Regions from separate parts of the Streptomyces sp. NPDC051976 genome, predicted to be linked through region 3. Evidence: riboswitches for the same ligand, from Rfam matches in the RefSeq annotation. Region 3 holds a riboswitch; each other region holds the start of a gene.
The links. A riboswitch is a leader RNA that binds a small molecule or an ion and turns the genes downstream of it on or off. The one in region 3 is predicted to bind cyclic di-AMP.
Positions count from the first base shown of each region.

Region 1: linked by a shared signal. The riboswitch ahead of AB0M29_RS01330 (NlpC/P60 family protein) and the one ahead of AB0M29_RS31750 (peptidoglycan DD-metalloendopeptidase family protein) in region 3 are both predicted to bind cyclic di-AMP.
Region 2: linked by a shared signal. The riboswitch ahead of AB0M29_RS30325 (C40 family peptidase) and the one ahead of AB0M29_RS31750 (peptidoglycan DD-metalloendopeptidase family protein) in region 3 are both predicted to bind cyclic di-AMP.
Region 4: linked by a shared signal. The riboswitch ahead of AB0M29_RS25555 (transglycosylase family protein) and the one ahead of AB0M29_RS31750 (peptidoglycan DD-metalloendopeptidase family protein) in region 3 are both predicted to bind cyclic di-AMP.

Region 1 covers NZ_JBFAXL010000001.1:285,460-292,384, reverse strand. The annotation lists gene AB0M29_RS01345 (VCBS repeat-containing protein) at 1-172, shown strand, start outside; gene AB0M29_RS01340 (ThuA domain-containing protein) at 394-1,650, shown strand; gene AB0M29_RS01335 (C40 family peptidase) at 1,717-2,811, opposite strand; gene AB0M29_RS01330 (NlpC/P60 family protein) at 3,154-4,194, opposite strand; cyclic di-AMP (ydaO/yuaA leader) riboswitch at 4,202-4,356, opposite strand; gene AB0M29_RS01325 (NlpC/P60 family protein) at 4,531-5,661, opposite strand; gene pcrA (DNA helicase PcrA) at 5,907-6,925, shown strand, end outside.
Region 2 covers NZ_JBFAXL010000038.1:42,330-49,254, forward strand. The annotation lists gene AB0M29_RS30315 (ATP-dependent Clp protease proteolytic subunit) at 5-640, shown strand; partial or broken gene AB0M29_RS30320 (hypothetical protein) at 647-962, shown strand; cyclic di-AMP (ydaO/yuaA leader) riboswitch at 1,381-1,543, shown strand; gene AB0M29_RS30325 (C40 family peptidase) at 1,547-2,020, shown strand; gene AB0M29_RS30330 (NAD(P)-dependent oxidoreductase) at 2,238-3,035, shown strand; gene AB0M29_RS30335 (LysE family translocator) at 3,105-3,752, opposite strand; gene AB0M29_RS30340 (LysR family transcriptional regulator) at 3,881-4,828, shown strand; gene AB0M29_RS30345 (ATP-binding protein) at 4,797-5,225, opposite strand; gene AB0M29_RS30350 (helix-turn-helix transcriptional regulator) at 5,467-6,333, shown strand; gene AB0M29_RS30355 (DUF397 domain-containing protein) at 6,362-6,598, shown strand; gene AB0M29_RS30360 (8-amino-7-oxononanoate synthase) at 6,645-6,925, opposite strand, start outside.
Region 3 covers NZ_JBFAXL010000041.1:64,927-71,851, forward strand. The annotation lists gene AB0M29_RS31725 (PLP-dependent aminotransferase family protein) at 1-2, shown strand, start outside; gene AB0M29_RS31730 (hypothetical protein) at 169-1,758, opposite strand; gene AB0M29_RS31735 (hypothetical protein) at 1,886-2,080, opposite strand; gene AB0M29_RS31740 (uridine kinase) at 2,355-2,981, shown strand; gene AB0M29_RS31745 (GNAT family N-acetyltransferase) at 3,026-4,042, shown strand; cyclic di-AMP (ydaO/yuaA leader) riboswitch at 4,445-4,618, shown strand; gene AB0M29_RS31750 (peptidoglycan DD-metalloendopeptidase family protein) at 4,623-5,489, shown strand; gene AB0M29_RS31755 (AAA family ATPase) at 5,594-6,925, opposite strand, start outside.
Region 4 covers NZ_JBFAXL010000028.1:28,523-35,447, forward strand. The annotation lists gene AB0M29_RS25545 (cytochrome P450) at 1-713, shown strand, start outside; gene AB0M29_RS25550 (transglycosylase family protein) at 907-1,920, shown strand; cyclic di-AMP (ydaO/yuaA leader) riboswitch at 2,204-2,386, shown strand; gene AB0M29_RS25555 (transglycosylase family protein) at 2,389-3,060, shown strand; gene eno (phosphopyruvate hydratase) at 3,250-4,530, shown strand; gene AB0M29_RS25565 (septum formation initiator family protein) at 4,656-5,162, shown strand; gene AB0M29_RS25570 (DUF501 domain-containing protein) at 5,215-5,763, shown strand; gene AB0M29_RS25575 (Ppx/GppA phosphatase family protein) at 5,760-6,722, shown strand.

The sequences.
Region 1 (6,925 bases), on a different contig from region 3:
GCTGGCCGCCCCCGGCGACCTCGACGGTGACGGCCGCGCCGACATCGTGGGCGTCAACTCCGCCGGTGAGCTGTACCGCTACAGCGGCTCCGGCCACAACACCACCGCCACCTTCAAGCCCCGCGTGAAGATCGGCACCGCCGGCTGGAACGGCTACTCCTCGGTCCTCTGAGCCTCGGCGACCGCCAGGCGCACCGGCCAACGGCCCGGCCCCGTACCGCGATTGACGCGGTGCGGGGCCGGGCCGCGTTTGTGTGGGAGGTATTGACGGGGCCATGCCTCGTCGGTTAAATCGCATCCTGAACTAAGTCGTGAACAAAGTGTCACCGCCCCGCGCGCTCCGGCTCCCCACGATCCCCCCACTGCCTCGTCGGTCCCTGGAGGTACCTCCCCATGTCGAGAACCCGCACGGCACTTCCCCTGCCACGCCTGCTGCTACGGCTCCTCGCGCTGTGCGCGGTCCTGCTCGGCTTCACCGCCGTGCCGGGCGCCGGACGCGCGCACGCCGCCCCCGCGTTCAAGGTGCTCGCCTTCTACGACGGCACCTACGACGCGGCGCACATCAGCTTCGTCCACGAGGCCAACCAGTGGCTCCCGCAGGCCGCCGCGCAGAACGGCTTCTCGTACACCGCGACCAACGACTGGAACCAGCTCAACACCGCGAACCTGGCCAACTACCAGGTGGTCCTCTTCCTGGACAACTACCCGCAGACGGCCGCCCAGCGCAGCGCGTTCCAGACGTACATGAACAACGGCGGCGGCTGGATGGGCTTCCACGTCTCCGCGTACAACGACCAGACGCCCAGCGACTGGTCCTGGTACCACGAGACCTTCCTCGGCACCGGCACCTTCCAGAGCAACAGCTGGGGGCCGACCTCCGAGACGCTGAAGATCGAGGACCGCAACCACCCGTCGATGGCCGGGCTGCCCGCGACCATCACGTCGTCGGTCAGTGAGTGGTACAGCTGGCACAACGACCTGCGCCAGAACCCCGACATCGACATCCTGGCCTCGATCGACCCGTCCAGCTTCCCGGTCGGCACCGACCCCAACCAGACCTGGTACAGCGGCTACTACCCGATCATCTGGACGAACAAGAACTACAAGATGCTGTACGCGAACTTCGGCCACAACGCGATGAACTACGACACCAACACCGCGCTGTCGTCCACCTTCGCCAGCGCCCAGCAGAACCAGTTCCTGATCCAGGGACTCAAGTGGCTCGGCGGCGCCGGCTCCACCACCCCGCCCGGCGGCGGCAACCCGCCCACCGGCGCCATCACCGGCTACGGCGGCAAGTGCGTCGACGTCGCGGGCGCCAACTCCGCCAACGGCACCGCCGTCCAGCTCTACGACTGCAACGGCACCTCCGCCCAGTCCTGGACGGTCGGCACCGACGGCACGATCCAGTCCCTGGGCAAGTGCCTCGACGTGGCCGCCGCGGGCACCGCGAACGGCACCAAGACCCAGCTCTACGACTGCAACGGCACCAACGCCCAGAAGTGGACCGCGGGCGCCAACAGCACCCTGGTCAACACCGGTTCGGGCAAGTGCCTCGACGCCACGGGCCCCAGCTCCGCCAACGGCACCCGCCTGCAGATCTGGTCCTGCTCCGGCGGCGCCAACCAGCAGTGGCACCTGCCGTCCTGATCCCGCGTCAGCCGAGCCCGGCCCCGTACGTCCAGGGGCCGGGCTCGTCGGCGTGTGCGTCCCGCGTCAGGACGGGCGGGTCGCGCCCGCGAAGGGCATCTCCGAGATGGGGGCGATACGGACCGGGGCGCCCGGGTGCGGGGCGTGGATCATCTGGCCGTTGCCGATGTAGAGGCCGACATGGGAGATGCCGGAGTAGAAGAAGACCAGGTCGCCCGGCTGGAGGGCGGACTCGGGAACCCGGGTGCCCGCGTTGATCTGCGTGTACGTGGTGCGGGGGAGCGAGACGCCCGCAGCCCTCCAGGCGGCCTGGGTCAGCCCCGAGCAGTCGTAGGCGTTCGGGCCGGTGGCGCCCCAGACGTACGGCAGGCCCAGCGCGCGGTAGGCGAAGGCGACGGCCTGCGCGGCGCGGGCGGAGGGGGCCGCGGGGATGCCCGACCGGCCGGGGTCGGGGGAGAGCGGGGTGCGGGTGGCGGCGCGGGTGGTGGGCGCCGAGGAGCCGTCGGAGGCGTCGACTGCGGCGCGTTCGGGGGCGGAGAGCCGGTCGAGCAGGGCCTGCGCCTGCGCCAGCTTCGTCTGCACCTCGTGCTTGCGGGCCGCCAGCCGCTCCTGCGCCGACCGCAGCGCGGCGAGCTTCGCGTCGGCCGCGTCATGGGTGCGCGCCACATCCTGCCGCTGGGCGGCGAGTTGGGCCAGCGCGGCGGTCTGCCTGCTGCTCAACTTGTCGAGCAGGCCCGCCCGTTCCAGATACGCGTCCGGCGAGGAGCTGAGCACCAGCTGCACGGTCGGGTCGATGCCGCCCGTACGGTACTGCGCCGCCGCCAGCGAACCGATGGTGTCCCGCGTCTCGTTGAACAGCGCGGTCTTGCGGGCCAGTTCGTCCTGGAGCGCGTCGACGGCGTGCCGGGCGGTGTCCGCCTGCTCCTTCGCGCCGTCGTAGCTCTCGGTGGCCGCCTCCGCCTGCTGGTAGAGGGCGTCGACCTCCGCCTTGACCTCGCCGGGGGTGGCGGGCCGCGGCTGCGCGTTGCCGGTCTCCGCGAAGAGGGTGACCGACGCGGCGGAGGCGAGCGCGAGGGTGACGGCCGTACGGGCCGAGGTGCGGGCGGTGAAGGCACGCGCCGCCGTGGGTCTGCGGTGCGAGCGGGGACTGTGGGAGGCCATGCGGCCGTCATCCCTTCCGGGGCCAGGGGACGGTCCGGCGGCGCCCGCCACGGGGGGAGCAGGCGACCGCCGGACCTTCGGCGGGGGCGGTCGTGCCGTCCGGCTTCTGACGGCAATGGGGATCGACCACCTGGGGAGTGACGCTAAACCTGCCGGGGGGAGGGGGCGGGCAAGGAGACCGGGACTGGTCGTATTCGATCGGCCCGCGACCGTAACCGACCGGCGGGCGGGGCGGCCGCGGCGTAATGCGTCCACCACATGACCGAAGAGCCGGTCGGGGACTCCCCGACCGGCTCTCGTGTGCTACGGAATGCGGTGTTGCGGTGCTTCGGCCCTGCGGTGTCAGGCCAGGCGGACGGCGCCCGCGAACGGCATCCAGCTCAACTGCCCGATCTCCACGACCGCGCCGGTGTGCGGGGCGTGCACGATCTGGCCGTTGCCGAGGTAGATGGCCACGTGGCTGATGCCGGAGTAGAAGAAGACCAGGTCGCCGGGGCGCAGGTCCGACTCCGAGACCCGCGTGCCGTCCTTGATCTGGTCCCAGGTGGTGCGGCCGATGTCGATGCCCGCGGCGTGGTAGGCGGCCTGCGTCAGACCCGAGCAGTCGTACGAGCCCGGGCCGGTGGCGCCCCGCTCGTACGGCTTGCCGCGCTGCGCGAGGGCGAACGCGATGGCCTGGGCGGCGCGGCCGGAGGCGGGGCCGTTGTACGTGTAGTGCGTGGGCGTCGACGAGGTGCTGTGGTGGTCGAGCGCGGCGAGCTGGGTGCGCTGGTCCTTGGTGAGGCTGTTGAGCAGCTTCTGCGCGGCGGCCAGCTTGGTGTCGACGTTCTTCTTCTCGGCGGCCAGCTTGCTCTGCGCGGCGGTCAGCTCGTTGAGGCTCGAAGTGGCCTGCGCGCGCTGGATGTTGGCCTGCTCCTGCTGGACCTTGAAGGTCTCCAGCGCCTGCTCCTGCGTGGTGGAGAGCCGGTCCAGCATGTGCGTCTGGGCCAGGAAGCCCGCCGGGTCCTCGGAGAGCAGCAGCTGCGTGGTCTCGTCGATGCCGCCGTCGCGGTACTGCGCGGTGGCGAACTGGCCCAGGATGCGCCGCGTCTCGTTCATCTTCTGGGTCTTCTGCGCGACCTGCGCCAGGAGCTGGTTCGCCGTCGCGCGCTGCTTGGTCGTCTTCTCCTGCGCGGCGTCGTACTGCTGCGTGGCGACCTCGGCCTGCTGGTTCAGTTCCTCGATCTGCGCCTTCACCTCGGCGATCGAGGGCTTGGCGGGCGCCGCGTTCGCGCTCTCGCTCAGCAGGGTGACCGAGGCCAGCGCCGCGGTGGTGATACCGACGGCGGCCCGCGGGCCCGCCGTTGACAGTATTCGGGTACGCGGCTTGCGATGCGACGCCAAGAGAGGCAAATCCTTCCGTGTGCCGCCTACCGGGTTAGCTGACGGGTTCGGGCTGAAGGTCGCCCTACGGTCGGGACACCTTGCGGTGTCTCTACCGATTCACCCCACGTGCTGGGTGGGTCCCCGGCTCCGGTCCAGGACCGGATTGAGCGGAGGTGGTGCGCTGTCGACTCCGGAGCCGACGGGGGAGCACGCCACCTAGCGGGCTACCGTAGTCAACTTCTTCGAGTCTTGGGAAGTTTGGATTGCAATGTGACCGAAATCGCTTTGTGATCTTACTGTTTGTGCACGCCCCCTTATTCGGACAAGTCCGAATACAGAGGGTCAATCCCTCGGTCAAGCCGGGCGGACGGCACCGTAGATGGGCATCTCCGTGATCGGCGCGATCTTCACCACGGTGCCGGTGTGCGGCGCGTGGATCATCATGCCGTCGCCTATGTAGAGCCCGACGTGGCTGATGTCGCTGTAGAAGAAGATCAGGTCGCCCGGCTGGAGGTCGGACGTCGACACCCGGGTGCCCACCTTCACCTGGTCCCAGGTGGTCCGCGGCAGGTCGATCCCGGCCGCCCGCCACGCCGCCTGCGTCAGACCCGAGCAGTCGTACGACGACGGTCCCGTCGCGCCCCACACGTACGGCTTGCCGATCTGCTGGCGCGCGAACGCGATCGCCGTCGCGGCCTTCGACGAGGAGGACGAGCCCGGCGCGGTCGGGGTGGTGCCCCCGGCCTTCTTCGCCGCCGCCTCGCGCGCCGCCTTCTCCTTGGCCGCCAGCGCCGCCGCCCTCTTCTTGGCCTCGGCCTCCTGCTTGGCCGCCAGCGCCGCGAGCCGCGCCTTCTCCTGCGCGGTCAGGCTGTTGAGCAGCTTCTGCGCCTCGCTCAGCTTGGTCTGCACCGTCGCCTTGGCGGTCCGCAGCTGGGCCTGCTGGGTGGTGAGGGTGGCCAGGCTCTTCGCCGCCTCGATGCGCTGCTGCGTCGCCGCCGCCTGCTGCACCCGGTACGACTCGACGGCCGACTTCTGGCGCTGGCTCATCACGTCCGACAGGTGCGCCTGGTCCAGCAGCGCCTGCGCGTCGGGCGACAGCAGGTAGCGGCTGGTCGAGTCGTCGCCGCCGGAGCGGTACTGCGCGGCCGCGTACTGCCCGAGCACCCGCCGCGAGGCGTTCAACTGCTCGGTCTTCTGGGCCGCCTGCGCCAGCAGCTTGTTGACCTTGGTGTTCTGCTGGTCGGTCAGCTCCTTGGTGCCGTTGTAGTGCTCGGTGGCCACTTCGGCCTGGTGCATCAGCGCGTCGACCTTCGCCTTCACCTCGGCGATCGACGGCTGCGCGGGCTTGGCCGGCTGGGCGGGCGCCGCACTCGCGCTCTCACCCAGCAGGGTCACGGTCGCCAGAGCCGCGGTGGTGATCCCCACGGCCGCTCGCGGACCGGGGGCGCTGAGTAGCGCGGTTCTGGCCTTACGGTGTGTCGCCATGGCGGGCGGACTCCTTCCGGACGCCGGACGCTGCCTGGTTGGCGGAGACCGTAGCCAAAGCGTGGCGCCGCTGTGAAGGCCGGTGTCCGATAGGCCCGATACCTTTTCGTAATCTTTTGCGGTTCGCATGCACGGCAGCGCTTTCCGTCACACAGCGTGGCATCGGCACTACGTCGGAGGCGGATTCGGCACTACACCGGAAGCGGCGGTGGGCTGTCGGTGCCGGGCTCTAGACTCGGGAGGCGATGAGCAGCCTCTTTGACGACAACTTCCTGCGCGGTCTCACACCGTTCGACGCCTCCGCCGAAGGCTCGGTCCCGCCGCCTCCGGAGCCGGAGGACGGACCGGGCGGCGAGGACGTGCCCGACGACCTCTTCGGCGGCCGGTTCGACGGCCCGCCGCCCGAGCGGGACACGCACTACCGCGACGGCGCCCCGCGCCCCGCCACCGACCCCGCACAGCTTTTGGAGGGTCTCAACGAGCAGCAGCGCGCCGCCGTCGAGCACTCCGGCGGCCCCCTGCTCATCGTCGCGGGCGCCGGATCCGGCAAGACCCGGGTGCTCACCCACCGCATCGCGCACCTGCTCGGCGCACGTCATGTCCACCCCGGCTCGATCCTCGCGATCACCTTCACCAACAAGGCCGCGGGCGAGATGAAGGAGCGCGTCCAGGAGCTCGTCGGCCCGCGCGCCAACGTGATGTGGGTGTCCACTTTCCACAGTGCGTGCGTCCGCATCCTGCGCCGCGAGTCGAAGGTGCTCGGCTTCACGTCGTCCTTCTCGATCTACGACGCCGCCGACTCCAAGCGGCTGATGGCGCTGGTCTGCCGGGACCTCGACCTGGACCCGAAGCAGTACCCACCGAAGTCCTTCAGCGCCAAGATCTCCAACCTGAAGAACGAACTGATCGACGAGGAGACCTTCGCCGGGCAGGCGGAGAACACGTTCGAGAAGAAGCTCGCCGAGGCGTACGCGCTCTACCAGTCGCGGCTGCGCGACGCCAACGCGCTGGACTTCGACGACATCATCATGACCACGGTCAACCTGCTGCAGGCGTTCCCCGACGTCGCCGACCACTACCGGCGGCGCTTCCGGCACGTCCTCGTCGACGAGTACCAGGACACCAACCACGCCCAGTACACCCTGGTCCGCGAGCTGGTCGGGACCGGCGAGGAAACAGCGGAGCTGTGCGTGGTCGGTGACGCCGACCAGTCCATCTACGCCTTCCGCGGCGCCACCATCCGCAACATCCTCCAGTTCGAGGA
Region 2 (6,925 bases), on a different contig from region 3:
GCCCATGTTCCATCCGACCGCCCGCTACGTGCTGCCCGAGTTCACCGAGCGCAGCAGCAACGGCGTCCGCACCATGGACCCGTACTCCAAGCTGCTCCAGGAGCGCATCGTCTTCCTCGGCACCCAGATCGACGACACCTCGGCCAACGACGTGATGGCCCAGCTCATCCACCTGGAGAGCGCGGCGCCCGAGCAGGACATCCACCTCTACGTCAACTCGCCCGGCGGCTCCTTCTCGGCGATGACCGCGATCTACGACACGATGCAGTTCGTCACCTGCGACGTGGCCACCGTCTGCATCGGCCAGGCGGCGTCGGCCGCCGCCGTGCTGCTGGCCGCGGGCACAGCGGGCAAGCGCATGATCACGCCGGGCGCGCGGATCCTCATCCACCAGCCGTCGCTGGGCGACGTGGCGCAGGGCGACGTGTCGGACCTGGAGATCCAGGCCAACGAACTGCTGCGGGTCCGGGCGCAGTTGGAGACGCTGCTGGCCCGTCACACCGGCCAGGACCAGGAGCGGATCGCCACCGACATCGAGCGGGACAAGGTCTTCGACGCCGAGTCGGCCGTCGCGTACGGGCTGGTGGACCGGCTGACCACCAGCCGCAAGACCAACGGCCCCGCGTACGGCCTGCGGTGACCGGCGGTGGTACCGGAACTGCCGCCGCTCCCGGCGCTGACGCGGTCCGAGGGTGAGCTGGTCGACTGCTATCTGGAGGTCGTCGACCTGCTCGGCCGGATCAACCCGTCCCGTACGACGGACACCTACGCGGCGCTGCGCCCAGGCGCTGGTGGGACGGGCGGTCGCGCTGCGGGACGCGCTGACGCAGATGCACCTGCGCGGCGAGACCGACGTCCACCACGCCACGCTGGGCCGAGCGTTGCGCGTGCTGGACGGCGAACGCCGGGCGGGACTGGTGGCGCTGGCCCCGATCCGGCCCCCGGAGCAGCCGTCGCCCTGACGGCCCGCCAGCGGGCGGGCGGGTGCGGTCAGTCGGCGGCGCGGGCGGCGAACACCCGGCCGGTGGTCACTGTGTGACACCGAATCCCCCGGCAAACGCTCGGCGCGGCACCAAAGGGGCTCATTCCTTCGGCGTAGCACACGTTGAGCGGTGCTCCGTCCAGGAATTGCGCGCAGTGACCAGAACCCACCGGTCGGCATGGGCATTTGCGCAGGTCACAGGGTGCGACCGTGTTGACGGTCCGACGCATACGGCCGAATGTCCACCCGGATAGGTGAGTCGTGATCAGATTCACACCGCGCGTTTCCCACCCGGCCGCGGCCCGGTTCATGCGTAACGATCCGTGGTGACGACAAGCCCCCGCCGCCGTGGCGGGGCGGTCCGCGCGGATGCCCAATCCCGCCGCCGCGCGGATGCCAGGTCGACACGACTGCACCGGCGGGAGCGGAGGACCCAGGCATTGCGGGGCCGGCCCCGAACCATCAGGGCCGCCCCTTGGGGTGAAGCCGCACACGCGGCCGGGCATCTTCGCCTGCCCGAACCCGACAGGTCATCCTTCGCAGGCTGATGACGAAGGGTTGCGCATGACCGCGCTCCACCGCTTCTCCGCCCGGCTGTCCCGGTTCGGGACGGCGTCACTGCTCACCGCCGCGGCAGTCACCCTGCCGTCCCTGCTCCCGGGCGCCGCCCAGCAGGCGCAGGCGGCGACGCTGGCCGTCAACGCGCTGAACGTGGCCGCGTCCAAGCAGGGCTCCCCCTACCAGTGGGGGGCGACGGGCCCCTACCGCTTCGACTGCTCCGGCCTGACGCTCTACTCCTTCAAGCGCGCGGGCAAGAGGCTGCCCCGCACGGCCGCCGCGCAGTACAACAGCACGCGCCACATCTCCGCCTCCACGCGGCGCCGCGGTGACCTGGTCTTCTTCCACTCGGGAGGCTCCATCTACCACGTCGGCATCTACGCGGGCGGCGGCGAGATCTGGCACGCCCCCAAGACCGGTGCCCGCGTCCGCCTGGAACGCATCTGGACCAGCGCCGTCTGGTACGGCCGGGTCTCATGACCCGGCCCCCGGACCGGCCGGGTGACGCCTCACCCGGCGACCGCGCCGGACGCGGCCCGCCGCCCGCCGGCGTACGGGCCTGAGCGTGCGGGGGCGCGGCGAGCGCGTCCCCGCCCCGGGACGCCGTCCCCGCGCCCTTGTTCGGCCCCCGCCTGATCGGGCAGGAGTTCGACGAGAAGGATTGCTGGGTCGAGATCTCCTGGAGGGCGCAGTGGGCATGGGGACGGTCGCGGTGACCGGCGCGGCGGGGAACATCGGTTCGGTCGTGCGGGAGGCGCTGCAGGGCGAGGCGGCCCGGCTGATCCTGATCGACCGGGCGCCGCTGCGCGCCGAGGCCGACAACGAGGACGTGCGCACCGCCGACCTGCGCGACGCGGCCGCCGTCGCCTCGGCGCTCGAAGGCGCCGACCGGGTGCTGCACCTGGGCGGTGTACCCGACGAGGCGCCGCTGGCCGACCTGCTGGAGGTCAACGTCCAGGGCACCCACCACGTCCTGGAGGCGGCGCGCCGGGCGGGCATCGAGCGGGTGGTGCTGGCCAGCAGCAACCGCGTGACCGGCTTCTACCCCGTGGAGCACGTCACCAGCCCGCGCGAGCCGGTACGGCCCGACGGGCTGTACGGGGTGAGCAAGGCGGCCGTGGAGGCACTGGGCCGGCTCTACGCCGACAAGTTCGGCCTGTCCGTCATCTGCCTGCGCATCGGCAGCTTCGAGCCGGTGCCCACCGAGCCCCGCCATCTGGCGACCTGGCTGAGCCCGCGCGACGCGGTGGGCTACATACGGGCCGCGCTCACCGCCCCGCCCTCGGTCCGCTTCGCCGCCGTCTACGCGGCCTCCGCCAACGCCCGCCGCTTCTGGGAGACACCGGATCCGGCCGTGCTGGACTACGCACCGGCCGACAACGCCGAGGCGCACGCCGCCGACATCCCCGGTGCCGAGCTCCCGGGCGACCCGTCGGCGCCCCAGGCCGGGCTCTACGCCCTGCCGGAATTCACCCTTCCGCACCTGTGGCCCTGACCTCACCCGGACGCGGGCGGCCCGGTTCACTCCGACGGCCCCGTCGGCGCGAGTGAGGGACCGGCGGCGTCAGCGCAGCAGCGGTTCGGCGAGCAGCACGCCGCCGAGGCAGAGCAGCATCGCGCCGCAGACGCCCTCGATCCCCCGCAGGGCGGCGGGGCGGCGCAGCAGGGGCCCGAGGAGGTCGGCGCCGACGGCGACGGCGGGGAACCAGAACAGGCCCATGCCGACCACGATCGCGCCGAGCAGCAGCGTGCGGGGCAGGGCGGCGTGGCCGGGCGGGACGAACTGCGGCAGCAGGCTCAGGAAGAGGACCGGCGCCTTGGGGTTGAGGGCGTTGGTGAGGAAGCCCTGCCGCAGGGCGCGCAGGCCCGGCCGCCCGCCCGTGGCGTCCTCCGCCGCGCCGGGGGCGGCCGGGGCCGGGAGCGCGGCCGGACCGGCGGCGGCCCGCAGCGACCGGGCCCCGAGCAGCACCAGGTAGCAGCCGCCGCACACCTGGAGCGCGCGGAACAGCCACGGCTGCGCGACCAGGACGGCGGCCAGGCCCGCGACCGCGAGCGTGGTGTGGACCAGTAGCCCGGCGGCGATGCCGAGACCGGTGGCGACCCCGTCGGTGCGCGACCGCAGCGCGCCGCGCACCACGACGGCGAAGTCCGCGCCCGGCATCACGATCATCCCGGCCGCCACCACCGAGAACGCCATCAGCCCGCTGTCCATCCCCGCGCTCCTCACCTCGGCCCCGCCGCCCCCGCACCGCGCGGCGGACCGGCTCCCCGTCCACCCTGGCGCAGCTGGGCCTTCATCAGGTATGTGTGATTTCCGGGGGCAGTATCAAGGAGTGCTTTATGTACGATCCGACAAGGCTGGCCGCGCTGGTGGCGGTCGCCGAGGCGGGTTCCATCACCCGCGCGGCCGCCCGGCTCGGCTACACGGTGCCCGCGCTGTCCCAGCAACTGGCCAAGCTGGAGCGGGAGACGGGCGCGGAGCTGCTGGTGCGCACGTACCGCGGGACGGTGCTGAGCACGGCGGGCGAGGTGCTGGTGCGGCACGCCCGGCTGGTGCTCGGCCAGATGGAGCGGGCCCGGCTGGAGCTGGCGGAGCTGGCCGGGGTGTCCGGTGGCCGGGTCAGGGTCGGCACCTTCTCGACGGCCGGGATGCATCTGCTGCCGCCGGTGCTGACCGCCTTCCGCCGCTCGCACCCGGCGGTGGCGCTGAGCGTGGCGGAGTACGAACCGCCCGCCGGTCTGGAGGCGGTCGCCGAGGGCGCGGCCGATCTGGCGATCACCCACACCTACGAGGGCGCGCCGGACGCCGCGGTGCCCGGCGGGCTGACCGTGGAGCCGCTGCTGGTCGAGGAGCTGCTGCTGATCACCGCGCCCGGCCATCTCCTCGCGGACTCCCCCGCGCCGCTGTCGCTGCCGGAGCTGGACGGTCTGCCGCTGGTCAGCGCGCCCGCGTCGTACCCGAACCGGCGGGCGATCGAGGCGGCGCTGGCCGCGGCGGGGGTGACGATGCCGGTGGTCTGCGAGACCCCGGCCTATGTGACGGTGTGCGCGCTGGTCAGTGCCGGGCTCGGGGTCGGTCTGGTGCCGCGGATGGTGGCGGAGTCGGCGGCGGTGCCGCTGGGGGTACGGCGGCTCGCACCGCCGGGACCGCACCGGACGATCGCGCTGGGCTGGCGGGCGCAGGAGCGCGGGCCCGCGGTGGGGGCGCTGCGGACCCTGCTGCTGGCCGGATACCGCCGGGCGCCGGGGCGCCGGGTCAGCGCACCGGCACCGCCCACGGGATCATGATCCACACGGTCTTGCCGCCGTCGTCGGTCGGGGTGACGTGCAGCTTGCCGCCGGACTCCGCGGCCAGATGACGGATGATCACCATGCCCCGGCCGTTGTCCTGCTGGACGGCCGCGGGCAGCCGCTGCGGCCAGCGCGGATGGCTGTCGGTGACGCCGATCCGCAGCTCCTCGGCGCGTTCGAGCTGGACGTCGACGGTGAAGGTCGGTGACTGCCCCGAGGTGTGCAGGACGGCGTTGGTGGCGAGTTCGGAGACGATCAGCCGGACGGCGTCCACCGCCGGGGCGTCCGCGGGCAGCCCCCACTCCGCGAGCTGTGCGCATACGTACCGCCGGGCAGTCGGGACCGAGGCGGGGTCGCTCGGCAGGGTGACGGATACTTCCTGAAGATCTGCCATGGCGGCGTGGTCCTTTTCCGCTGTGCCGGGCACCGGCGCGCGCTGACCGGGCCAGGCCCGGTAGCGGCTGGATCGCGCCAGAGTGCCACTCATCGTGCCGCCAATACGGACGATCCACAGCGCTCTGCATATATCTGTCGCTCGAAACGGTGAACTCTGCTACGTGGATACGCATTTGGTCGGCAGACTGTCGTAACGGTCACAGGAACCGCGTTGCCGACCACAGGAGGTTCGTCAGGTCATGGAACGAGTCCCCGCCGTGCGCCGGCGCAAACTGGGCGCGGAGTTGCGCCGGTTGCGGGATCTGGCCGGACTGACCAGTGGCGGCGCGGCCGCGCTGGTCGGCTGGCACCAGTCGAAAGTCAGCCGGATAGAGACCGGCCGCAGCAGTGTGACCGCCGAGGACGTGACCCTGCTCCTCGACGCCTACGGGGTGCGCGACCGCGATCTGCGCGACCTGCTCGGCACACTCGCCGGAAAGGGCCATCAGCGCGGCTGGTGGCAGGACTTCCGCGAGGTGCTGCCGGTGGAGTACCGCGATTTCATCAGCCTGGAGACGGGCGCCAGCCGGGCCCGCTCGATGGAGAACAGCGTGGTGCCGGGACTGCTCCAGACCCCGGCGTACGCCCACGCGCTCACCACCGACGTGATGCCGCGGCTGGGCCCGCGCGAGGTCGCGTCGCTGGTCGACGTGCGCATCGCGCGGCAGGCGGTGCTCCGGCAGGACCCGCCGCTGGAGCTGTGGGCGGTGCTGGACGAGGCAGTGCTGCGGCGCACGGTCGGCGGCGCCGAGGTGATGGCCGAGCAGTTGCGCGCCCTGCGGGAGGCCGCCGCGCTCCCCCATATCCGGCTGCAGGTGTTGCCGTTCGGCGCGGGCGGGCACATAGGAGTTACGGGTTCGTTCGTCATCTTCTCCTTTCCGCGCATTGCTGATCTGGATGTGGTTGTTATTGACCACTTGACGAGTAGTCTCTATGTCGATCGGAAAGAGGACATCGAGGCGTACGGCGCGGCCTACGACCGATTGTGCGCATGTGCTCTTCCCCGCGAGGAGTCGGCGGATCTCATCGGCGAGATCGCCGAAAGCATGGCGCGTACCCGTGAATGACATGAAAAGGTCTGAAAAAGGAGACACCATGACAGCTCTGTCCCGGTACGTTTCCTCAAGTACGGCGCTTTCCGGTGTGAGATGGCAGCGCAGCAGCCACAGCACCGCCGCGAACAACTGCGTGGAGACCGCCCGGCTCGCCTCAGGTCTTCTCGCCGTCCGCGACTCCAAGGACCAGGAGGGCCCCGCGCTGCTGTTCACCCCGGCGGCGTGGTCGCACTTCGTGCGAGCGGTGCGGGATGACGTACTGCCGCCGCCGGACTAGAACCGGCGGCGTCCGGACCCGGGCCGCCCAGGGCAGGCCCTAGGCCCTAGGCCCGGTTTCGGGGGCCGGTGACCGCACCGGGCGGGGCGGTGCGGTCGATCACGTCCACCGCCGCTGCGATCTGGTCGTCCGTCAGGTCGCAGCGCGCGGTCAGCCGCAGCCGGGAGACGCCGTCGGGCACGGACGGCGGGCGGAAGCAGCCCACCGCCAGCCCCTCGGACCTGCACCGCGCGGCCCAGTCGTAGGCCGCCTCCGGCGACGGCGCGCGGACCGACACCACACACGCGTCGGGCGCGGTCGCGTCCAGACCGGCGGCGGTCAGCCCCC
Region 3 (6,925 bases):
GAAGGTGCGGCTCCGCCGGGGGATGTCGGCGAAGGCGGTTCGGCACCGCCGGGCCGCGCCGTACGGCGTCTCGCCGTTGCGGCGGGTTCTTGTGGCTGCGGTGGGTCGGAGGGCGGGATGGTCGTCCCGCACCATGACCCGCCGCAGCGGCGGGCTGTCGGCAGACGGTCAGCTGAGTTCTAGGTCGGCCACCGTGCGGACCACCGCTGCCTTGCGGAGGGTCACCGGTTCGGGGAGCGGGGGGGTGGCGGGTTCTTCGGGGGTGCCGGGGAGGAGGGCGAGGACGGCTTCGCGGTGGGGGGCGGAGGTCTCCTCGTCGTAGGGGTCGGGGGTGGCGGGGACCTGGAGCCGCAGGACCGGGCCGGTGCCGAGCCGGGCGTAGCCGCGGCCCGGGGGGACGTCCGCGGCGGGCGTGGTGAGCTGCGGAGCGCCCAGCACCGCGGTGACATGCTCGGGGGCGAGCGGTCCCAGGACGACCCGCGCCCGGGTCTGCGCGATCACCAGCGGTGCCAGCGCCTCCGTCGCGTCGAGCTGGTCGGCCACGGCGACCGCCACATTGGCCGTACGCCCGTGCCGCAGCGGCACGTCCAGCAGCGCCTGCGGATCCTGCCGCCCCTCGGCCAGCGCGAGCTGCGTCAGCGCGGTCGGCCGGTCGACCAGGATCCACAGCGGACGGCGTACGTCCTCGGCGACCGGATTGCCCGCCTGCCGTGCGCGGTTGACCGCGATCAGCCGCCGCTCGGTCTCGTTCGCCGCCCACTCCAGGGTGGCGGCGGCCCCGGCGAGACCGCTCTCCACCGCGAGCACGCCGGGCCGCCCCGACAGGCAGGCGAACTCGCCGGTCCCGCTGCCGTCGACCACCACCACGTCACCGTGCGCCAGCGCCTGGAGGGCGATGGACCGCAGCAGGCTGGTGGTGCCGGTGCCGGGCTGCCCGAGCGCGAGCAGGTGCGGCTCGGTGGAGCGGGCGCCGGTGCGCCACACCACGGGCGGGGCGTCCCGGGTCCCGTCGCCGCCGGTCACGGGCACGGTCCGCTGCACGGCGCCCGCGTCGGTGAAGCCGAGCACCGTCTCCCCGGGAGAGGTGACGAACCGCTGCGCGACGATGTCGGTCGGCAGCGGCGGCAGCGCGGTGAGGGTGAGGTGGTTCTCCTCCTCGTTCCAGTCGAAGCGGTACTCCCGCCCCCGTCCGGCCTTGGCGTGCAGCAGCTGCTCGACCCGCGCCCGCGAGTCCGCCTCGCCGTCGGTGAAGTACGCCGGGTACCGCAGATGCAGCCGCACCAGCCGGCCCTGCCGGAACTCGTACTCGCTGAACGCGGCGTCCCAGCTTCCGTCGTGCGCGTAGAGCGGCGCGGGATCGGCGGGGTCGGACAGATACGGCACGAGCGCCTCGTACACCGACTGGAGCCTGCCGGTCTCGGCCTCGCTGGGTCCCGCGGGGGCGACCGGGGTGCGGTCGCGGCCCATCCATCCCGCCGACGCCATCAGCGCGGCGATGGCGAGCAGCGGGCCGTACGGCATCATCACCACGACGACCAGGGACGCCGCGGCGAGCAGCAGCGCCGGGCCGCGCCGGTCCTTCGGGGTACGGCCCCACCAGCCGCCCGCCCAGGAGCTCTGCTTGCGCAGGCCCCGGGCGATGGTGATGACGGGGTGGAGCACGTCGGTGGCGCTGTCGGCCGCCGAACGCGCCAGATCGCGACCGCGGACGAGTCCAGGTCGGCTGCTCAGGATGGAGGGGAGGGGACGCCTGGCCACGGGGTGCTCCATGGTGGTTCGGTGTGCGGGAAGTGCCGGGAGAGCTGGTGGGCCCGGCGCGGGGCGACCGCTGCCGGGCCCGTGGTGGAGTGGCCGCCTGCGGGCGGCGGCCGGATCCCGTCGGCGGCTACATCCGGATCCCGCTCAGCAGACCGGCCAGGCTCGCGCCGCCCGCCTTGATGCTCGGCGCGATGGCCGTGCTGGAGAGGTAGAAGCCGAAGAGGGAGCAGACCAGGCCGTGTGACGCCTTCAGTCCGTCCTTGCGGAAGAACAGGAACGCGATGACGCCGAGTAGGACGACGCCGGAGATGGACAGGATCATTGGGCTATCTCCTGGGTGATGGGGACGGTCACCATGAGTTCTTCCAGGCTCACAAGAAGTAATAGATCCTGCCCAGCGGCAAATGGGTGATTTGTAGCGTTTTTCCACCGTGTGGGGGAGTGGCGGGTCCGGTGCTCGCCGCGAACATTGCCCGCCGGCACGGGTTCATGCGCCCCGCGGGCCCAGGTCCCGCGAGTGGAGCAGTGCCCTCCGCCGTTCGGGGGGCGGGGGCCGTGTTCCCCGGGCGCGCCGCCCGTCGGGCAGGATGGCCGGTGTGCAGCTCACCCCGATCACCTGGCCGCGGATGGCCGAGGCGCTGGCGGAGCGCGCCGCCGCGGACGCGCCGCCGGGCGCCTGGTGGCGGATGGCCGTGGACGGCGCCCCCGCCGCCCGTACCGGCGATCTCGCGGACGCCGTCGGCGCCGCGCTGCCCGCCCTCGGCCGCCCCGCGCTGCGGGTGCGCGCCACGGACTTCCTGCGCCCGGCCTCGGTGCGACTGGAGTACGGCCACGAGGACGTCGACGCGTACTACCAACTCTGGCTGGACACCGGCGCGTTGCGCCGGGAGGTGCTCGAACCCCTGGGCCCCGGCGGCACCGGGCGCGCCCTGCCGTCGCTGCGGGACCCCGCCACCGACCGCTCCACGCGCGCCGAGTACGTCCAACTGCCGCCGGGCGGCGTGCTGGTGCTCGACGGCCCGCTGCTGCTCGGCCAGGGCCTGCCGCTCGATCTGACGGTCCATCTGCGGCTGTCGCCGTCCGCGCTGGAGCGCCGTACCGACCCCGCCGAGCGGTGGACGCTGCCCGCCTACGCGCGGTACGCGAGCGAGGTGCTGCCGGAGCGGACCGCGGACGTGGCCGTGCGCGCCGACGACCCCCGGCACCCGGCCTGGACGGGCTGAGCCTTGCCGTGGGACCGCGCGCCCCACTAGCGTCACCAACCACCATGACTGTCGCCATCGCGCCGCTGACTTCCGAGCACATACCTCTGGCCGCGCAGCGGTACGACCGCTGGTTCTCGCGGGCGAGACTGCCCCCGTCGCAGCGCTCGTGGCTGTCCGACGGGCCGGTCCGCGGCGAGGAGTTGCTCGGCAAGCTGCTGGCCACTCCGGGTCTCGAGGCGTGCCGGGCGCTGGACGGCGACGGCGGGCTCTGCGGGCATCTCGCCGCGGTCCCGGTCGACCTCGGCCCTGACGACCCGGCCGCGCTGCGCAGCCACCCGCGCTCGGCGCTGGTTCCCTACGGCGGCCACGCGCTGCCCGGCGGGCGCGAGTCGGAGGTGCTGCGCGGCCTGTACGCCAGGGTCGCCGAACGCCTCGTCGCCGACCGGCGGCTGGTCCACTACGTCGAGGTACCGGCGGGCGAGGCCGCCACCGCCCCCTGGTCCGACCTCGGCTTCGGCCGCGAACTCGTCCAGGGGCTGATGGCGGTCAAGGCCCGCGGGCGCCAGCCGCGCGGTGTCGAGGGGCTCGGCATCCGTCGCGCGGGCCCCGGCGACCTGCCGCAGATCGGCAGGATGGCCGCCGAGTCCTCGCGCCGGCAGCGCGAGTCCGCGATGTTCCTGCCGCAGCCGGAGGGCGCGCTCGCCGCGCTGCGCCTGCACTACGCCGACGCGCTCGCCGACCCGCGCTCCGCCGCCTGGATCGCCGCCCGGCGCGGCGAGGAGATCGGCATGGTGCTGGTCGTCCCCGCCACCCCCGACCCGGTGATCCCCGAGTCCTGCGTCGCCCTCGCCGAGGCCTACGTGGAGCCCTCCGCCCGCGGCGAGGGCATCAGCAGGGTGCTGCTGGCCACCGCGCTGGCCTGGGCGTACGACAACGGGCACCGCTACATGTCGGCCCGCTGGCACTCCGCCTCGCCGCTGGCCGCGGGGCACTGGCCCGCGGTCGGCTTCCGGCCGGTGGCGTACCGGCTCTGCCGCACGCTGGACGCCCGGATCGGCGGCAGGCCCGGCACCTGGTGAGCCGCGGCCGGGCGTGGTGAGGACATGGGTGGAATATCCGAAATGCCCTGCAAATAGAGGTATTTCAGCGTGATGCGGCTCACTTCATGACACCGGAGTGAGGCGCGTCACGCCAGGAACACGGTCCGATTGCCCGGGAGTACCCACGGTGTCCGATCCGGGTGCTTTATCACCCCATGTCTGACGGGCTTTCACCCAGGGTGAGTGTGATGGCCACGCTGTGGTGGCCCTCGGGCGACGGGGTGTGACGAGGCGTCCCGGTGTCCGAGCCGGGGTGATTTGCGGCGCATCGCGGTTGGTTGCCCGCAGATCGGACAGTCGTCTAGCTTCGCTCTCCGCGGGTCGGATACCCGCGATCATCCGTCGGGCGGAACGCCGAATCCTGCCGCCGCCCGGTTTCCTGGACTTTGATCACCGACGGCAGGGGCGGGGGACCCAGGTAAGCCGCCGTACCGCGGACGCGGTACGGCTCGGGGTGAAGTTCGCGGCGCCGTGCACAGCGACGGCCGGACCCACGCGACCGGGCATCTCCTGCCCGAACCCGACAGCTCACCTCGCAGGCGTAGGAGAGGAATCCCCCATGCCCGCACAGGGACAGCACCGCAAGCCCCGCAGCCTCAGCCGCCTCACCCGGATCTGCGTCATCGCCGGTACCGGTGGTGTCGCCATCGCCCTGCCGCTGGTGGGCGCCGACATCGCCTCCGCGCAGACCCCGGCCTCCGCGCCCGCCGCCGTCGCCGCCCAGGCCCCGCACGCGGCCCCCAAGGCCGCCCCGAAGGCCACGCAGTACAAGGTCGTCCGCGGCGACACCCTGTCGAAGATCGCCACCAGCCACCACGTGGCGGGCGGCTGGCACCGTGTCTACAACGACAACAAGACGGTCATCGGCTCCAACCCGAACATCATCCGCCCGGGCGAGAAGCTCACCCTCAACGGCCCGAACACCGCGCAGCACGCCGTGGTGAAGAAGGCCGTGCCCGCGCCCGCGAAGAAGGCCGTCAAGCCCGCCGCGAAGCCCGCGGCCGTGAAGACCACCGACTCCGGCTACACCAAGCCGGTCGGCAACGCGGCCATCGGCACCCCGTACCACCAGGCCGGTTCCAACTGGTCCAGCGGCTACCACACCGGCGTCGACTTCCTGGTCGGCACCGGCACCCCGATCCACGCGATCGCCGCGGGCACCGTGGTCTCCGCGGGCTGGGACGGCGCGTACGGCAACGACGTGATCATCAAGCACCCCGACGGCAAGTACACCCTGTACGCCCACCAGTCGCAGCTGCTCGTCTCGGCCGGCCAGACGGTCACCGAGGGCCAGCAGATCGGCCTGTCGGGCGCGACCGGCAACGTGACCGGGCCGCACCTGCACTTCGAGGTCCGCACCACCCCGTACTACGGCTCGGACATCGACCCCGTCGCCTACCTGGCCGCGCACGGCGTCACCGTCTGACTCCACGGCTGACCCCAGGTCCCCGTCACACCGCGAACCCCAGCGGTACGGCGGCTCCAGTGCCCGCCCGGTCCACGACCGGGCGGGCACCGCCATGTCCGGGGTCAGCCGAAGAGCGCGGCCAGTTCGCCGCGCGAGACCACGCCCAGCTTCGGATACGCCTTGTACAGGTGGTAGCCGACGGTCCGCGGGCTGAGGAAGAGCTGCGCCGCGATGTCCTTGTTGGACATGCCCTGTGCGGCCAGCCGGACGATCTGCGACTCCTGCGGGGTCAGCCCCGCCTCGTCGGCCGCCGACCTGCTCTCCTGACCCACCGTCACCGAGGCGCCGGACGCGCCCAGTTCGCTGCGGGCCCGGTCCGCCCACGGGCGCGCGCCGAGCCGTTCGAAGGTGTCGAGCGCGGTACGCAGCCGGCCGCGCGCCTCGCTCTTGCGGCGCGCCCGGCGCAGCCACTCCCCGTACAGCAGCGCGGTGCGGGCCGACTCCATCGCCCGGCGGTGCGGGTCGTGCGCGGCGAGGGCCGCGGTGAAGAGCCGCTCCGCCTCGGTGTCCGGGGCCAGCAGCGCCCGGCAGCGCAGCACCAGCGCCCGCGCCCAGTCCTGGCCCGACCGGTCCGCCCACGCCGTGAAGCGAGCGAAGGGCTCCTCCGCGCGCTCGGGCGTGCCCAGCCGGACCGCGGCCTCCAGCAGGTCGGGGACGCTGCGGGTGGCGCAGATGTGGTGCCGTACCGTCGCCTCGGTCAGCAGCGCGAGCCGGTCGAGCGCCGACTGGGGGTGGCCCAGGCCCAGTTCGTGCAGCCCCTGCGCCCAGTACGCCCACGGGGCGCCCGGGGCCATCGCCCCGCCCGTGCCGCCGGACAGCGCCTCGTCCACGTGGCGGCGGCAGCCCTCCTCGTCGCCGCGGACCGCCGCCACATGCGCCAGGACGCTGCTGAGCTGGCTGACCCATTGAGCCTGCCCGGTGTCCCGGGAAATGCGCAGCGCCTCGCTCGCGGTGGCGTGGGCGTCGTCGTAGCGGCTCTCGAAGATCTCCGCCTCGGAGTGGAAGAACATCAGCGTGGTCAGCCTGCCGACGCCGCCGCTGTCGCGGCTCTCCGCGATCAGCGCGCTGGTCAGCGCGTGCGACGCGGCGTCCTGGCCCAGCGTCAGGCCGACCCCGCAGAGCATCACCAGGTCGCGCGGGTCGAGCCGGCCGTCCCCCGCGGCGCGGGCCGCGGCCGCCGCCTCGTCCAGGGCGGGCGGTGTGCTGCTCGCCGCGCGGCCCAGGGCGCGGGTCAGGAAGTCCGCGACCGGCCGGATCGGCGCGTCCGCGGGCAGATCGAGGGCGGCCAGCCGCTCCAGGGTGTCGGCGACCACGTCACCCCCCAGATACCAGGCGGTGTGCGCGGCCTGCACCAGCATCCCGCCGGCCCGCGCCGGGTCGGACGTCGCGACCAG
Region 4 (6,925 bases), on a different contig from region 3:
GCGGCCCGCGCGGCGGAGTGGCGCGCTCGGTGAAGCGGATGCGCGCGTATCTGGTGGAGTTGATCCACCGCAAGCGCGGCGACCTGGGCGACGACCTGATCTCGGGGCTGATCCGGGCCGGCGACCACGGCGAGCACCTCACGGAGAACGAAGCCGCCGCCATGGCCTTCATCCTCCTTTTTGCCGGGTTCGAGACCACCGTGAATCTCATCGGCAACGGCGTCCACACCCTGCTGCGCCACCCCGCCCAGCGCCAACAGCTCCAGGAGTCGCTGGCCCGCGGCGAGAGCGATCTGATGGAGACCGCCGTCGAGGAACTGCTGCGCTACGACGGGCCGGTGGAACTGGCCACGTGGCGTTACGCGACGTGCCCGCTGACGATCGGCGGGCAGCCGGTCGCCGCCGGGGACCCGGTCCTGGTGGTACTCGCGGCGGCCGATCGCGACCCCGCGCGCTTCGATGCGCCCGAAACCGTGGATCTGGCCCGAAGGGACAATCCGCACCTGGGCTACGGTCACGGCATCCACTACTGCCTGGGCGCCCCGCTCGCCCGGCTGGAGGCGCGCGCCGCGCTGGCGACCCTGCTTACCCGGCTGCCCGACCTGCGGCTGGCGGTCGATCCGGGCGATTTGCGCTGGCGCGGCGGACTGATCATGCGCGGCCTGCGAACGCTCCCCGTGACATTCACGCAGCGGCCTCCACAAGGAAAGTGACGCAGTGTCAACTTCGTGATGCCGACGTGATGATCGCTACACCGACTTGTGATCCATTGGCCAACACCGCTACGTTCGGCGGTCAACGCGAGGCACACACCGCTCGCGGGACGACGTACGGCTGGAGAAAGGCGATCACATGCTCTCGTCCGGGAACGGTCGGCACCGCCGACCGCGTCAGGCCCCGGCAGCCATGGTGACCGTGGCCGCGACCGGTGCGGGTCTCGCACTGCCGCTGCTCGGAGCGGGCGCGGCGCACGCCGCGGACAACGGCACCTGGAACAAGGTTGCCGTCTGCGAGACCGGCGGAATGTGGAGTGCCAACACCAACGACGGCTTCTTCGGCGGTCTGGCGATCACGCAGACCACCTGGGACCAGTACGGCGGCGACGCGTACGCCTCACGCCCCGACCTCGCCTCCCGGTCGCAGCAGATCACCGTGGCCGAGCGCATCCTGGCCGACCTCGGCCCGGACGCGTGGCCCGGCTGCGAGGAGGACACCGGGCTGCTGAAGGACAGCGCGCCGCCGGACGTCGACCCGGGCAGCACCGCGACGCCCACCCAGGGCGCGACCACACCCGGCACGCCGTCCACGGGCACGACCACCGCGGGCAGCCCCACGGCGACGGGCACGCCCGCCACGCCCAGCACCCCGGTGACGGGCTCACAGGGCGACCAGGGCTCGCAGGGCGACCCGAGCGCCCCCGGCGTCCCCGGCGGCGCCCCGGTCACCGGCACGACCGGCTCCTCCACCACGCCGGGCACGCCCTCGACCGAGCCGACGCCTCCCGGCGGCACCAACACGATCGGCACGACGGCGCCCGAGCCGTCCCTGTCCGGCACCCCGGGCGCGACGACCCCCGGCGGCACGACGACGCCCGGCGGCGGCAGGCACGCGAAGCCGTACGTCCCCACGGACGCCGAACTCGCCGCGCGGGACCAGGCGACGCGGACGCAGGCCGAGGGGGTGGTCGGCTCCACCGACACCTCCCCGACCGGCACGTCCACCAGCGGTGCCGCCACGGACGCGCAGAAGCACGCGGCGGACACGTACACCGTCGGCGACGGCGACTCGCTGTCGGGTATCGCGAACAGCCAGCACGTCCAGGGCGGCTGGGATTCGCTCTACCAGGTGAACGAATCGGTCATCGGGCACGACCCGAATCTCATCAAACCGGGACAGATACTCCAACTCGACCTCGGCTGACCCCGGTTGAGGCGCCGGGGGCAAAACGGACGAACCGTATCCCGGCGCCTTTCCGGAGTGTGACATGGGTCTCCCGGGACGCTGTGACCGGCCGCTTGCGGAGCGCTGAAATCGTCCCGTCCGACCTGCGGATCTGTGCACCCGCTCAGTAGGGACCGTCAGATTCCGCTTGTGAAGGAGCTGTTTGTCCTTCCCGTGACCTGTGCATACGGTCATACCGCTCGCCACAGCGGGCCCTGTTGGTCGGGAACGCCGAGTCCTGCCGCCGACCGACGGGACAACAGACGCGAAAGCGCCGCAGGCAGGAGCGGGGGACCCAAGGTTCTTCGCCGGAGCCTCCCGTATGGCATGTGCGGGCGGACCGGCTCGGGGTGAAGCAACGGATACGTACCGCAGATACGGATCCAGCCGGGCAACTCACGCCCGAACCCGACAGCTGACCTCGCAGGCGTCGGTGAGGACACAACCATGGCTAAGCACCGTCGTGCCCGAAAGTCCACGCTCACCCGTATCGCCGCCGTCGCCGGTGTCGCCGGCACCGCGATCGCCGTGCCGCTCATAGGCGCCACCTCCTCCTCCGCCGCCAGCGTCGCCACCTGGGACGCGGTCGCCCAGTGCGAGTCCGGCGGCAACTGGCACATCAACACCGGCAACGGCTACTACGGCGGCCTCCAGTTCTCCCAGTCCAGCTGGGACGCGGCCGGCGGCCAGCAGTACGCCTCCCGCGCCGACCTGGCCACCAAGGACCAGCAGATCGCCATCGCCGAGAAGCTGCTCGCCCTGCAGGGCCCGAGCGCCTGGTCCTGCGCCTCCGCGGGCGGCCTGACCGCCGGTGGCCCGGCCCCCGACATCAACCCGGGCGGCACCTCCACCGCCGCGAAGCCGGCCGCCGCGTCGACCTCGACCAGCACCGCCAAGAAGGCCCCGGCCAAGCCCGCCGCCCCCAAGGCGACGCACCACCGCTGGTCGCACCACGCCACGGGCCACGGCGAGTACAAGGTCGTGCACGGTGACACCCTGTCGAAGATCGCCGCCGCCCACCACGTCTCCGGCGGCTGGCACAAGCTGTTCGAGATCAACAAGGACGTCGTCAAGGACGCCGACCTGATCTACCCGGGCCAGCAGCTCCACCTCGGCTGATTCCACGGCCGACCCGGGCCGCCTCACCGGCACCTCGGCCCCCCGGCCGGGCACGTACTCCCCCCGAGCGTGCCCGGCCGGGGTTTTCCGTCTCAGGGGTCGGGCTGGGTACCGGCGGCGGCCCTGAGGGCGGTTAGGCTCAGGTCGAAAAAAGACAGAGACATCTCAGAAGGACTGAAGGAGACACTCGTGCCGTCCATCGACGTCGTCGTAGCCCGGGAAATCCTCGACTCACGAGGCAACCCCACCGTCGAGGTCGAGGTCGGCCTCGACGACGGCAGCACCGGCCGTGCCGCCGTCCCGTCCGGCGCCTCCACGGGCGCCTTCGAGGCCCTCGAACTCCGCGACGGCGACAAGAACCGCTACCAGGGCAAGGGCGTGGAGAAGGCCGTTCTGGCGGTTATCGAGCAGATCGGCCCGGAGCTGGTCGGCTACGACGCCACCGAGCAGCGGCTGATCGACCAGGCGATGTTCGACCTGGACGCCACCCCGGACAAGTCCTCGCTCGGCGCCAACGCCATCCTCGGCGTCTCGCTGGCCGTCGCGCACGCCGCCTCCGAGGCGTCCGACCTGCCGCTCTTCCGCTACCTGGGCGGACCGAACGCGCACGTCCTGCCGGTCCCGATGATGAACATCCTCAACGGCGGCTCGCACGCGGACTCCAACGTCGACATCCAGGAGTTCATGATCGCCCCGATCGGCGCGGAGTCCTTCTCCGAGGCGCTGCGCTGGGGCGCCGAGGTGTACCACACCCTCAAGGGCGTGCTGAAGTCCCGCGGGCTGTCCACCGGCCTCGGCGACGAGGGCGGCTTCGCCCCGAACCTGGACTCCAACCGCGCCGCCCTCGACCTGATCATCGAGGCCATCAAGCAGGCCGGTTACGCCCCCGGCCAGGACATCGCGCTCGCGCTGGACGTCGCCGCCTCCGAGTTCTACAAGGACGGCAAGTACCAGTTCGAGGGCGGCGAGAAGTCCGCCGCCGAGATGACCGAGTACTACGAGGACCTGGTCGCCTCGTACCCGCTGGTCTCCATCGAGGACCCGCTGTTCGAGGACGACTGGGCGGGCTGGAAGGTCCTCACCGACAAGCTCGGCACCAAGGTGCAGATCGTCGGCGACGACCTGTTCGTCACCAACCCCGAGCGCCTGCAGAAGGGCATCGACAACGACACGGCCAACGCGCTGCTGGTGAAGGTCAACCAGATCGGCTCGCTGACCGAGACCCTCGACGCGGTCGAGCTGGCGCAGCGCAGCGGCTACAAGTGCATGATGTCGCACCGCTCCGGCGAGACCGAGGACGTGACCATCGCCGACCTGGCCGTCGCCACCAACTGCGGCCAGATCAAGACCGGCGCCCCGGCCCGCTCCGAGCGCGTCGCCAAGTACAACCAGCTCCTGCGGATCGAGGAGATCCTCGACGACGCGGCGGTCTACGCGGGCCGTTCCGCGTTCCCCCGCTTCAAGGGCTGAGCCCACTCAGCGGCACGGCGGGCCCGGCTCCCAGGGACAGGGCCCCCGCCTCCGTACGTCCCCGCACCCGGTCCCGTACCGTGGGCGGGGACGTACTGGCGTGGGACGGTGAGGGGTGAGACGGCGTGGGGGCGGATCGGTTCTCCACCTCGGCCCGGCTGAAGGCCATCGGCCAGGAGGCGCAGGCCCGGGTCTACCGGGCGGCGGCGGCCCGGCGCCCGGTGCGCCGCAACAAGCTCACCGGCCGCGCGGCGCTGCTCGCCCTCGTGCTGTGCGCCCTCGTGGTGGCCCTGGCCTACCCGATGCGGCAGTACATCGCCCAGCGCTCCGACATCGCCGACCAGCGCCGCGCGGCGCAGCAGGCGAAGGCCAGGGTGGAGCAGCTGCGCGAGCAGAAGGCGCGCTGGCAGGACCCGCAGTACGTACGGGCCCAGGCCCGCGAGCATCTGCACTTCGTGCTGCCCGGGGAGACCGGCTACAGCGTCGCCGACCCGACCCCCACCGGTGACGCCGCCGCCGAGCACCGGACGACGAACGACGCCGCCGCGCACCGCCCCTGGTACGACAACCTGTGGGACAGCGTCGACCAGACCGACGCCGGCGGGCACGCCGACGCGGCGGCACGACGCTGAGCGGCCGCCGCCCGGCGCCCCGCACGGACCCGCCCTCTACGTAGAACGGCCCATGACCAAACACCCCGAGCCCACCCCGCACACCCCGCCCACCGACGCGGACATCACCGCGTTCCGCGCCCAGCTCGGCCGCCCGCCGCGCGGCCTGCGGGCCATCGCGCACCGCTGCCCGTGCGGCAACCCCGACGTGGTCGAGACCCAGCCGCGGCTGGAGGACGGCACGCCGTTCCCGACGCTGTACTACCTGACCTGCCCGCGGGCCGCGTCGGCGATCGGCACGCTGGAGGCCGAGGGCGTCATGAAGACGATGACGGCCCGGCTGGCCGAGGACGAGGAACTGGCCGCCGCGTACCGCGCCGCCCACGAGGACTACATCGAGCGGCGCGACGCCATCGAGGTGCTGGAGGGCTTCCCGAGCGCGGGCGGCATGCCCGACCGCGTCAAGTGCCTGCACGTCCTGGTGGGCCACTCCCTGGCCGCGGGCCCGGGCGTGAACCCGCTGGGCGACGAGGCGATCGCGATGCTCCCCGAGTGGTGGGCCAAGGGCCCCTGCGTGCCCCTGGCAGCGGAGTCCTCCGAGGGTACGGGGGAGGGCGTATGACCACGCGGGTCGCGGCCGTGGACTGCGGGACGAACTCGATCCGTCTGCTGGTCGCCGATGTCGACCCCGGCACCGGGGCGCTCACCGATCTCGACCGGCGGATGCGGATCGTCCGGCTCGGGCAGGACGTGGACAGGACCGGGCGGCTGGCGCCGCAGGCGCTGGAGCGGACCTTCGCGGCGTGCCGGGAGTACGCCGAGGTGATCAGGGCGCACGGGGTGACGCCGGAGCGGACGAAGTTCGTGGCGACCTCGGCGTCGCGCGACGCGGAGAACCGGGACGAGTTCGTCCGCGGGGTGGTGGAGATCCTGGGCGTGGCGCCCGAGGTGATCAGCGGCGACCAGGAGGCCGAGTTCTCCTTCACCGGGGCCACCCGCGAGCTGACCGGCGCCGAGGGGCTGGAGAAGCCGTATCTGGTGGTGGACATCGGCGGCGGCTCGACGGAGTTCGTGCTCGGCGACGACACGGTGACCGCCGCCCGCTCGGTCGACATGGGCTGCGTCAGGATGACGGAGCGTCACCTCGTCCTGGACGGCGGCATGGTGGACCCGCCGACGCCCGAACGGATCGCGGCGATCACCGCGGACATCGACGCCGCGCTCGACCTGGCGGCCGCCACGGTCCCGTTGGAGCGGGCCCGCACCCTGGTGGGCCTCGCCGGGTCCGTCACCACCGTGGCCGCCATCGCGCTGGGCCTGGACGCCTACGACCCGGCGGTCATCCACCACTCCCGTATCTCGTTGCAGCAGGTCCGGGACGTCACGGGCCGGCTGCTCGCCGCCACGCACGCGGAGCGCGCGGCCATCCCCGTGCTGCACGAGGGCCGGGTCGACGTGATCGGCGCGGGCGCTCTGGTGCTGCTGCGGATCATGGAGCGGACCGGTGCCAAGGAGGTCGTGGTGAGTGAGCACGACATCCTCGACGGCATCGGCTGGCAGGCCGCTGAACAACCTTTGTGAAACTCTTCACATGAAGTTCCCGGCCCGAGGCCCGTTTTTCCAAGGCTTCGGGCCGCTCCACCCCCATGAATCCTCGGTCGTCCTACATTTCCGGCGTGTTGCGCGCACCTCAAGTGCGGCTGCACGGTAATCGATCGAGGCTGCTCAGCGGGGTAGGGGTCGTTCCGCTTGCGGCGGTGGAGTGTGCGAGGGGTCTTCGCCCT